Regions from separate parts of the Shewanella sediminis HAW-EB3 genome, predicted to be linked through region 1. Evidence: predicted binding sites of a transcription regulator. Region 1 holds the regulator's gene; each other region holds the start of a gene.
What was found. Region 1 encodes sigma-54, which starts transcription at its own class of promoters, with help from an activator protein. Its sites were predicted from a motif close to GTTGGCACGNNNNTNGNNT; they were not measured.

Region 1 (3,282 bases):
AGTAGTGAGTCCATGAGCGGTAGAGGCAAGTTATCGACACAATAGTATCCAAGGTCCTCTAAAACCCTGAGGGCGACAGATTTTCCTGATCCGGACCGACCGGATACCATAACCAGTTTCATTGAGTAATTACCTGATAGAGTTCTGATTCATCTTGTGTTTTGCGTAACTGCTTCAATATCAGCTTATCATTGAGCTTCTCTGCCATAGTCGACAGGGTACTCAAATGCTGCTCACATTGATCCGCAGGCACTAATAGCGCAAATAGTATATCTACCGGCTGTTTATCAATCGAGTCGAAAGCGATAGGCTCTTCACACTTGATTAGAACTGCAACTGGTTGACTTATATTGGTTAATCTCCCGTGAGGAATTGCAATACCATTACCTATCCCCGTGCTGCCCATCTTCTCTCTAGCCAAAAGGCTTTCAAATATCTCTTGAGAGGTAAGGGTCGGGTACTGGACAGCCGCAAGATCGCTGATAAGTTCCAGTACCTTTTTCTTACTGCCCGGAGTGGCGCAGGTTGTGCACTCCGGCTGCAGGATCTTACTAAGTTCCATTATTAATGTTTTGTTAGCTTCTCTTTGTGTTTAATAACCTGACGGTCTAGCTTATCAATCAGGGAGTCAATTGCGGCATACATGTCCGCATTTTCAGACGTAGCAAAAACCTCACCACCGGAAAGGTGGAGTTTTGCTTCCGCCTTTTGCTGCATTTTCTGAACATTTAAAATAACGTGCACATTATTGATCTGATCGAAATGCCGTTCAAGTTTAGTAAACTTTTCTTCAACGTATTGACGTAGTGATGTTGTAATTTCAATGTGGTGCCCTGTTAGGTTTATTTGCATAGAATTACTCCTCCGTTTCCGATTGTGTTATGTAAACTAACGCTTGCTTATGATCTCAATAACGCTTTATAAACTCTTACGCTGATTCGATGGGGGGATGAGCAGAGCTTCACGATATTTGGCAATCGTTCGCCTCGCCACTTTGATCCCCTGTTCCCCCAGTAGCGTCGCCATTTTGCTGTCGCTCAGGGGTTTCTTCTGGTTTTCGGCTGCGATCAACTTCTTAATGAAAGCGCGTATCGCAGTCGATGAACATTCTCCACCATCATCCGTACCGACATGACTGGAGAAGAAGTACTTCAATTCAAATATCCCTCTGGGGGTGTGCATATACTTCTGTGTTGTGACACGTGAAATGGTCGATTCATGCATTTCAACCGCTTCGGCGATGTCGTTCAGCACCATAGGCTTCATCGCTTCTTCACCGAACTCGAAGAAACCTTGTTGAAATTTCACTATGCAGTTAGAGACTTTCAGCAGGGTCTCATTACGACTTTCCAGGCTCTTAATAAACCACTTGGCTTCTTGCAGGTGACCTCGGATATATTGCCCATCGGCTTGATTCTTTGTGCTTCTGGCCATGGAGGCATAGTGCTGATTGACATTAATCTTAGGCATATAATCCGGGTTTAACTCCACGACCCAGCGACCTTTCTTTTTGGTCACGGTGACGTCCGGGATCACATACTCATCTCGCCCAGGAGTAATGGCCAGTCCCGGTCTTGGGTTCAGCGTCTGGATCAGTGCAATCGCCTCTCTGAGATCATCTTCTTTCAATTTAGTCTTGCGCATTAGCAGACGGAAATCACGTCCGGCAATAAGGTCTAAATGTTCTTTGATCAAGAGTTTGGCATTGCCGATATGAGGAGTCGTGTCGGCATATTGGGCGAGCTGAATCGAGAGGCATTCACTGAGATCTCTTGCCGCAATACCGATAGGATCGAAATGCTGAACACGCTTGAGTACGGCTTCAACTTCATCCTGTTCAATTTCAGGGTCGCCCATTGCCTCGAGAATATCGTCGACACTTTGAGTCAGGTAACCGCGTTCGTCGATGGCGTCGATAATGGCGGTGGCGATGGCTAGATCATTATCGGAGAAAGGGGTGAGGTTTTTTTGCCATTCAAGGTGTTCATATAAGCCTTCGCTGGTTTCACCTTGAAAGGGCATATCGTCGTCGCGCATTGCCCCGGAACTGGAGTTTGGGGTCGCAGTATAGACCTCGTCCCACGTGGTATCCATGGGAAGATCTTCTGGCATGGAATCTTGGGTCAGTGCATCGGATGTCTCGACGGCTGAGCTATCTTGTGGGCCTTCGTTATCTGTATCACCTTCTGCTGAGGCGCTATATTCAGGCTCATCACTGGCTTTACTATCACTATTGACGGGCTCTGCATCGACTTGCTCTTCATCCAACTCAAGTAGTGGGTTGGAGTCTAATGCTTGTTGGATCTCTTGTTGCAGTTCCAGCGACGAAAGCTGCAAAAGGCGTATTGCCTGTTGCAGCTGTGGTGTCATGGTTAACTGCTGACCCATTTTGAGCTGGAGTGACGCTTTCATTTACCGCTATTCCCTTATTTTGTAATTATAAAATGAGAAAGCCTGCTAAATAATTTTTGGGGTTTCTCTGCCCCCTTAACTCGCTATCTGTTTGCGAGTCTTAACGAATCTGTTACTTGAAAATCGATGCTATAGATTAACTATAGCTTGAATTGTTCACCTAAGTACACAGCCCGTACCTGCTGATTGTCCAAGATTTCGGCAGGGGTGCCTTCTGCTATTAAGTTTCCGTGACTCACGATGTAGGCGTGTTCACAAACGTCCAGTGTTTCACGAACGTTATGGTCTGTTATTAGCACGCCAAGGCCTCGACTCTTGAGCTGTAAGATGATTTTCTTGATGTCGATAACGGAAATCGGATCGACGCCGGCAAAAGGTTCATCGAGCAAGATAAATTTTGGATTCGCCGCCAAAGCTCGTGCAATTTCGACTCGTCGACGTTCACCACCAGACAAGGCCATACCGAGACTGTCTCTGATATGAGTAATATGGAACTCTTCTAACAGGTGTTCGAGCTGCTCTTCGCGTTCATTGTTACTCATCTCAGAGCGGGTCTGTAATACCGCCATGATGTTATCTCTGACGGACAGTTTACGGAAAATACTGGCTTCTTGAGGCAGATAACCTATCCCTTTTCTGGCGCGTAGATGCATGGGATCTAAGGTCAGGTCATCCTCGTCGATAAAGATGCGTCCCTTATCGCTCTGCACTAAGCCGACCACCATATAAAATGTGGTGGTTTTTCCCGCACCATTTGGGCCTAACAGGCCGACAATTTGCCCTGTTTTTACTGTGAGACTCACATCTTGTACTACGGCACGACTCTTATAGCTCTTGGCGAGGTTAACGGCCTTTAGCGTCATCTCGCTC
Region 2 (3,282 bases), 240 kb from region 1:
AGCAAAGAGTTCATGGTTAACCTAACTAAAGAGCGTAAAGTTAAAGTTGCTGACCTGAAAGCACGTGCTGAAACTCAGTTAGTTAAAGCTCACTTCGAAGCGAAAGCTGCTTGGGATGCCGGTGCAACTGAAGCTGAAATGAAGCCTATTCTGACTGATATCCGTCATTCACAGTGGCGCTGGGATTATGCGACAGCCTCTCATGGTGTTGCTGCTCACGCTCCTGATGAAGCGCTACGTGTATTAGGTACTTCAGTAGATAAAGCGGCCGATGCTCGCATCAAGCTAGCTCAACTACTTGCTGTTAAAGGTGTTAAGCAACCAATTGCTTACCCTGATACTTCTACCAAGGCTAAAGCACAAGCTGCCCTAGGTATGGATATGAAGAAGATGAACGCTGACAAGGCTGACTTCAAGAAGAATACTCTTCCTAAGTGGGAAGCCGAAGCTAAGAAGCGTGAAGCGACTTACTAAGCGAGTTTGCTCTGTATAGAGCAATTGAAAGACCTGCATAGCAAAAGCCCTCGTCATACGACGAGGGCTTTTTTATTGGTATTATCCTGAGATATGTCGTTCGAACTCTTTTACTGACGGTCAAAAATAATACCCGGATTAGCTACGCCTGATTCTTTGACTCCTAAGCAGTATGCTAAGACGCTATTTGATTAATCTCAGTAGCTGTTTAAACCTCTCCCCAACAGCTTCATGTTGTAGCTCAAATAGCAGTGACTCCATATTGGTGATATGAGCTCCTCTCGTTTGCATCATCTCAATGCCTATCTGTTTGTTCTCGGCGGTTCTGGATGACAATGCGTCTATCACTAAGTGAACACCAAAATCGTTATCAAGCAAATCTCTGCAGGTTTGATAGACACAAACATGGGTTTCAATGCCGACTAATATGATCTGCTTGCGATTCAAGTTCATCAACTTTGCTCTGAACTCCTGGCTGTTCCAGCCGCTGAAATGCTGCTTGCTGATGGGATGGGAAGTTTCGATCAGCTGTTCATACAGTATTGGACTGGTCTTGCCTAATTTATCCGGAAGCTGCTCCAGCCATAAGGTCGGAATATCGAAGAGCCTTAACCCCTGAATGAGCTTGAGTACCGTTTGGTGTAACGGCTCACTTCTCTCCATGACGTTTGCCAGCGTTCCCTGAATATCGACGACAACGAATACACACTCTTCAGGTTTTAACATAGGGGGTCCCTCCAAATTAACGATGAATTCATCATAGCTTCTACGGCGCACAGTCCAATTGTCTTTTGGTCTAACAAGCATGTAATTTTTACTGCGCTAACTTTGTGCGCCTGCTGAATAAACGCACTTGTTTGGTGCATAAAAAACCATAGAAAGGTCATGGGGTTTAGGTAACACATTAAAAGTTATAGTTTTGTTAACTTGGCCTGATGATTGAATTAGTCATCTGTAGAAGTGCGTAGAAACTAAGAATAATTTTATTTTGGAGGTCGTATGAAACTGGTCAGTGCAATCATTAAACCATTCAAGTTGGATGATGTCCGCGAAGCCATCGCGGGGGTAGGGATTGAAGGAATGACGGTAACAGAGGTTAAAGGTTTCGGTCGCCAGAAGGGACATACTGAGCTGTATAGAGGTGCCGAATATCAGGTGGACTTTCTGCCAAAAGTTAAACTTGATATAGCGACTAAAGCTGAAAATCTCGAGTTGTTAATTGAGTCCATTATCAATGCCGCACGTACCGGAAAAATTGGAGATGGCAAAATTTTTGTCACCGATCTTGAGCAGGTTATCCGTATTCGTACGGGTGAGTCTGATAGCGAAGCACTTTAGAGGAGAAACGTGATGGAAGATTTAGTCAAACTAGGTGTGACGGTTTCAGAATTACGATTTGCGTTAGATACTTTTTACTTTTTAATTTCTGGTGCTTTAGTGATGTGGATGGCGGCTGGGTTTGCCATGCTTGAGGCTGGCCTTGTCAGGTCTAAAAACACGACCGAGATCTTAACTAAGAACGTCTGCCTCTACTCCATCGCCTGCGTGATGTATCTGATAGTCGGGTATAACATCATGTATGTAGATAATGGCGAAGGCGGCTGGTTACCATCTATCAGTACCTTAATTGGAATTCAGGCGAGTGATGCCGACCATGCTCTGGAGTCGGATTTCTTCTTTCAAGTTGTCTTCGTCGCCACGGCGATGTCAATCGTGTCTGGTGCAGTTGCCGAGCGTATGAAGCTCTGGGCATTCTTGGCTTTTTCCGTCGTAATGACGGGTTTTATCTATCCGGTAGAAGGTTATTGGACCTGGGGAGGAGGCTTTCTCTCTGAAGCTGGATTTGTCGATTTTGCCGGTAGTGGTATCGTGCATATGGCTGGTGCGGCTGCAGCCATTGCCGGTGTACTCCTACTGGGTGCACGTAAAGGTAAATACAGTGCTAACGGTCAGGTGAATCCTATTCCGGGTTCAAACTTACCCATGGCGACATTAGGCATGTTTATTCTATGGATGGGCTGGTTCGGTTTCAATGGTGGCTCGCAATTGCTGTTATCAGACGCTGAGAACGCAACGGCTGTCGCTAAGATATTCCTGAATACTAATTCTGCAGCGGCATTCGGGGCGGTATCTGCGTTAGTCGTATGTAAGGTGGTTTGGGGAAAGGCTGATCTGACCATGATACTAAACGGCGCGTTAGCCGGACTGGTTGCTATTACGGCGGACCCATTGTCACCTTCTATCGCCTTTGCCGGCGTCATAGGCCTTGCTGCTGGTGGTCTGGTTATCTTCTCTATTGTGGCGTTAGATAGGGTTAAAATTGATGATCCGGTGGGCGCTATTTCAGTTCACGGCGTTGCAGGTTTCTTCGGTTTGATCTTGGTTCCTTTCTCAAATGCTGATGCCACGATTCTGGGGCAACTTTATGGCGCAGGTGTTATTTTTGCCTGGGTATTTGCGGCCTCATTTGCAGCCTGGTATCTGTTAAAGCTGACTATGGGGATCCGCGTTAGCGAAGAGGAGGAGTATAAGGGAATGGATGCCTCAGATTGTGGTATCGACGCTTATCCTGAATTTGTTTCGGTGAAAAGCGCACGCTAAATACAGACTCTTGGTGGCTGAAAACAGGGCTTATACCGATTGGTATAAACCCTGTTTTTTTGTATGATGAACAAAGTGGGTGCTTTTCGTACTGGTTCGGAATCAGGAGCAAAGGGTATGTTTGATCTTTTAAGGCAGAAGCAAGTGATGCTTATCTTAGCCGTGGCAGTGGTGGCTGGCGTTTCTGTGCCCATTGAGGCGGGGCAG
Region 3 (3,282 bases), 2.2 Mb from region 1:
GCGTCCATGTTTATCGACCACCCAGATCCGAGAGCTGTTATGGCTCATTCCCTTGATGATGCCTTCAATTTCGGGAGAGGGAACCAGCACTGTGCCGAGTTTATCTACATCATCGATAGCCGATGTGCCGACGACGGCATCGAGTCTGCGGCTCTTGAGATTATTCACATCGTGTATCGCAAACCCTAGCTTACTGCCAACCATATCCAGAGGCATTCGCAGTTCGACATTATAGCCCTGTTTGGTCTTTTTCCATTTACCCTGAATCTGAATCTCAGGTTTGACCGGCGTGCTGAGGGAGGGGTCTTCGGGTAACTCGAAGGCGCTGATCCAACCGTCCTTAATGGTCGATATGATGTAACGTTTAAATACACCGTCGGGGGCGAGTGTGGCTATGGTGAGGTGATCGTTCTGATCGATTCGTAATGTGTTTTTGCCGCGATAGACGACATTGGGATCTGTGACCTCGAAGAAGCTATAAAGGTAACCCGAATACTTACCCACCATATGGGTAAAGCTGACGGTTAAGGGAGTATTAGGATCGGCTTTAAATATCTGATGGTTTTTACCATACTCGATGCTTTTATGACGATAGGGAGCCCAATCTGACAACTTACCATCGAGCTGGATCGGGCCAGCCAGTGGATAGGCATAGAGATCCCGCCCCTGTTGAACCTGAGTTAAAAAGCTCGCCTGACTGTCAAAAAGTTTTGGCCTCTCATGCAGGGCGGTCGCCAGCGCCTGTGTCGTGCCTTCGAGGGTTTTTTCCTGTCCGTGTCTCAGGTACTTCTCCATCTCCCATACATATTGGTAGCCCAGCCAGGGAAGGCAGAGCAGAAAAAGGGAGAGGACCGCAACCTTGGTTCGAAGGCCTACAGGGAGGTTAAACATGCTTGATTAGCTCAATTGAGATAGATGGAAATATGTCCACAGGCGCTCTGGTTGATCTAGATGAGTCTGCCATCGGTTACCCCTGGGGATCCCAGCGATAACCCATGCCGTAAACGGTATCTATGCAATCAAATTTCTCATCTTGAGCCACGAATTTTTTTCGGATCCGCTTCACATGGGAGGTGATGGTGCTGTCATCGACGAATATTTTCGCCTCCTGCATCAACTCCTGACGGTTTTTAACATGACCGGGTCGCTTTGCGAGGGCATGAACCATCCAAAATTCGGTGACTGTGAGTTCGATTGGCACGTTATTCCAGTAAACTTGCATGCGGTTAGCGTCTATGGTCAATGCATCTCTTTCGAGTAAATTGTCATCTGACTGAGCAGCATCTTGAAGATCTGAGCGTCTGAAAAGAGCCGCAAGTCTGGCAATTAGGTGCGGGAAACTGACGTCTTTACTCAAGTAATCATCGGCGCCAAGACGAAGGCCACACACGGTATCGAAGTCACTGTCTCTGGCCGTTAAGAAGATGATAGGCAGATTACTGGACAGGGCTCGCAGAGATTGACACAGGGTGAACCCGCCGTCGATTTCATCCTCGAGTCCGATATCGATAATCGCAAGATCCGGCAATCGGGTACAAAATGCCTGCATGGCAGTGGGGCGGTTGGGATAGGCTTGCACACTGTAGCCTTGCTGTTGCAGCACCTCTTTATAATTCTCCCGGATAGCCGCTTCATCTTCTACGATCGCAATACGTTTGATTGACATTAAAAATAACCTTGATGTTGTAATAGGTATTCAACGCTCTGGAAATACCGCTTTACCTTCTGCGATTGCTATAGGTTTCACCGGTGGCACGCCTGAATACCTTGTCTTATTGCCAGTGACTATACAGGAAAAACAGGGCGATAAAAGATAGCCAAGGCAATTGCCATTTTCTTGCCACAATTCATATGTGTAATGCCATTTTTCATCCCTTCCTTCGACATTTACATCTTGTTTAATACACACATCGAAACGGCGTCGAGATAAGAACTACCGATGTCGACGACTCATTTATGTCAATAACAAGATTAGGAAAAACAAAATGAAGAAGCAGATTATCGCAGCAATGGTTGTCAGCAGTTTAACCCTTTCAAATGTCAGTTATGCATCGGACACAAGCGAAGAGCGTCAGCATCACGAAGAGTTGATAGGACTCAGCTCAGGGATTGTGCTTGGCGCCGTTGTTGCCGGTCCGGTGGGGGCAATTATTGGTGCATTTACCGGCACCATCATAGGTAAGTCAGTCGGTGATGAATCTGAGCTCTACTCACAGCAAGCGCAGCTGGCAATGCAGGAGTCAAAAATGAATCAACTCAGCGATGAGAATCGGTCATTGATGGCAATATCGAACCGATATGATTCGGCGCAACATGAGTTAGCCCAGTTGAAAGCCGAAGATCAGCAAAAACTCGCCGAACTCTCGTTGGGCTTGAATGTACAGTTTAAAACCGGATCATCTGAACTTGTCCCTCACTTCAAATTGCAGCTCGATGAGGTGGCCTATGCCATGTCACTTTCTCCCGAGTTAAGACTCGATTTGACCGGATATGCCGACAGGAGAGGGGACAGTACCTATAACCAGGCTTTATCTGAGCAGCGGGTTGCCGAGGTTAAAACCTATCTGGTCAATCAAGGGATAGATGAGAGTCGCCTGGACTTCAGGGCCTATGGGGCCAGCGCGCCGATGACGGAAGAGCAGAGCTTCGAAAATGACTTTTTCGACCGAAGAGTGACCGTCAAGCTGCTATCGACAGGGTCTGCACTGACTGCCAACAATTAGATTGATTTTCATTATAAAGGAATATGCGTATGAAAATTGATGTGGTATCGGCTACCAGTCAAGGAGCCCCCAACCGGGGGGCTCTCGGCTTCCTCCTTCTTATAGGCGCATTGCTGTTGCCATCGATGAATGTGAAAGCATCATTTGATGCCGAGCTCAGTCAGGGCAGCTTCGTCTATCGAGTGGCAGATCAGGACGGCGGATCGCAAGTATCGATGTCGCTCCCCCTTGAAACTGAAGTTCAGATGACGGTTTCGGGGTGGGTGAATCGGGTTAAGGTGAAACAGACATTTAAAAATCTCAGCGGCGAATGGCTAAATGGCAGCTATCTTTTTCCTCTTCCTAATGAAGCCGCGGTAGATGGTATGAAGTTACTCATCGGCTCCCGAGTCATAGAGGGGCAGATTAAGGAGCGGTTGGAGGCAAAGAAAATATATGAGCAGGCAAAGAGTGCGGGTAAGCGAGCGAGCCTGGTCGAGCACAATCGCCCCAACATTTTTAAAACCTCTGTTGCCAACCTAGGGCCCGATGAGCTTTTAGTAGTGGAGATAAGCTATCA

Region 2: the regulator sigma-54 is predicted to act here: its motif matches at 1,401-1,419, upstream of SSED_RS04800 (P-II family nitrogen regulator).
Region 3: the regulator sigma-54 is predicted to act here: its motif matches at 1,827-1,845, upstream of pdsR (proteobacterial dedicated sortase system response regulator).

Annotation. Positions count from the first base shown of each region.
Region 1 covers NC_009831.1:869,533-872,814, forward strand. The annotation lists gene rapZ (RNase adapter RapZ) at 1-122, opposite strand, end outside; gene ptsN (PTS IIA-like nitrogen regulatory protein PtsN) at 119-562, opposite strand; gene hpf (ribosome hibernation promoting factor) at 565-852, opposite strand; gene SSED_RS03735 (RNA polymerase factor sigma-54) at 919-2,412, opposite strand; gene lptB (LPS export ABC transporter ATP-binding protein) at 2,553-3,282, opposite strand, start outside; gene lptA (lipopolysaccharide transport periplasmic protein LptA) at 3,281-3,282, opposite strand, start outside.
Region 2 covers NC_009831.1:1,114,376-1,117,657, forward strand. The annotation lists gene nrfA (ammonia-forming nitrite reductase cytochrome c552 subunit) at 1-474, shown strand, start outside; gene SSED_RS04795 (hydrolase) at 658-1,200, opposite strand; gene SSED_RS04800 (P-II family nitrogen regulator) at 1,474-1,812, shown strand; gene SSED_RS04805 (ammonium transporter AmtB) at 1,825-3,075, shown strand; gene SSED_RS04810 (hypothetical protein) at 3,193-3,282, shown strand, end outside.
Region 3 covers NC_009831.1:3,032,482-3,035,763, reverse strand. The annotation lists gene pdsS (proteobacterial dedicated sortase system histidine kinase) at 1-891, opposite strand, end outside; gene pdsR (proteobacterial dedicated sortase system response regulator) at 968-1,660, opposite strand; gene pdsO (sortase-associated OmpA-like protein PdsO) at 1,986-2,723, shown strand; gene SSED_RS13095 (marine proteobacterial sortase target protein) at 2,753-3,282, shown strand, end outside.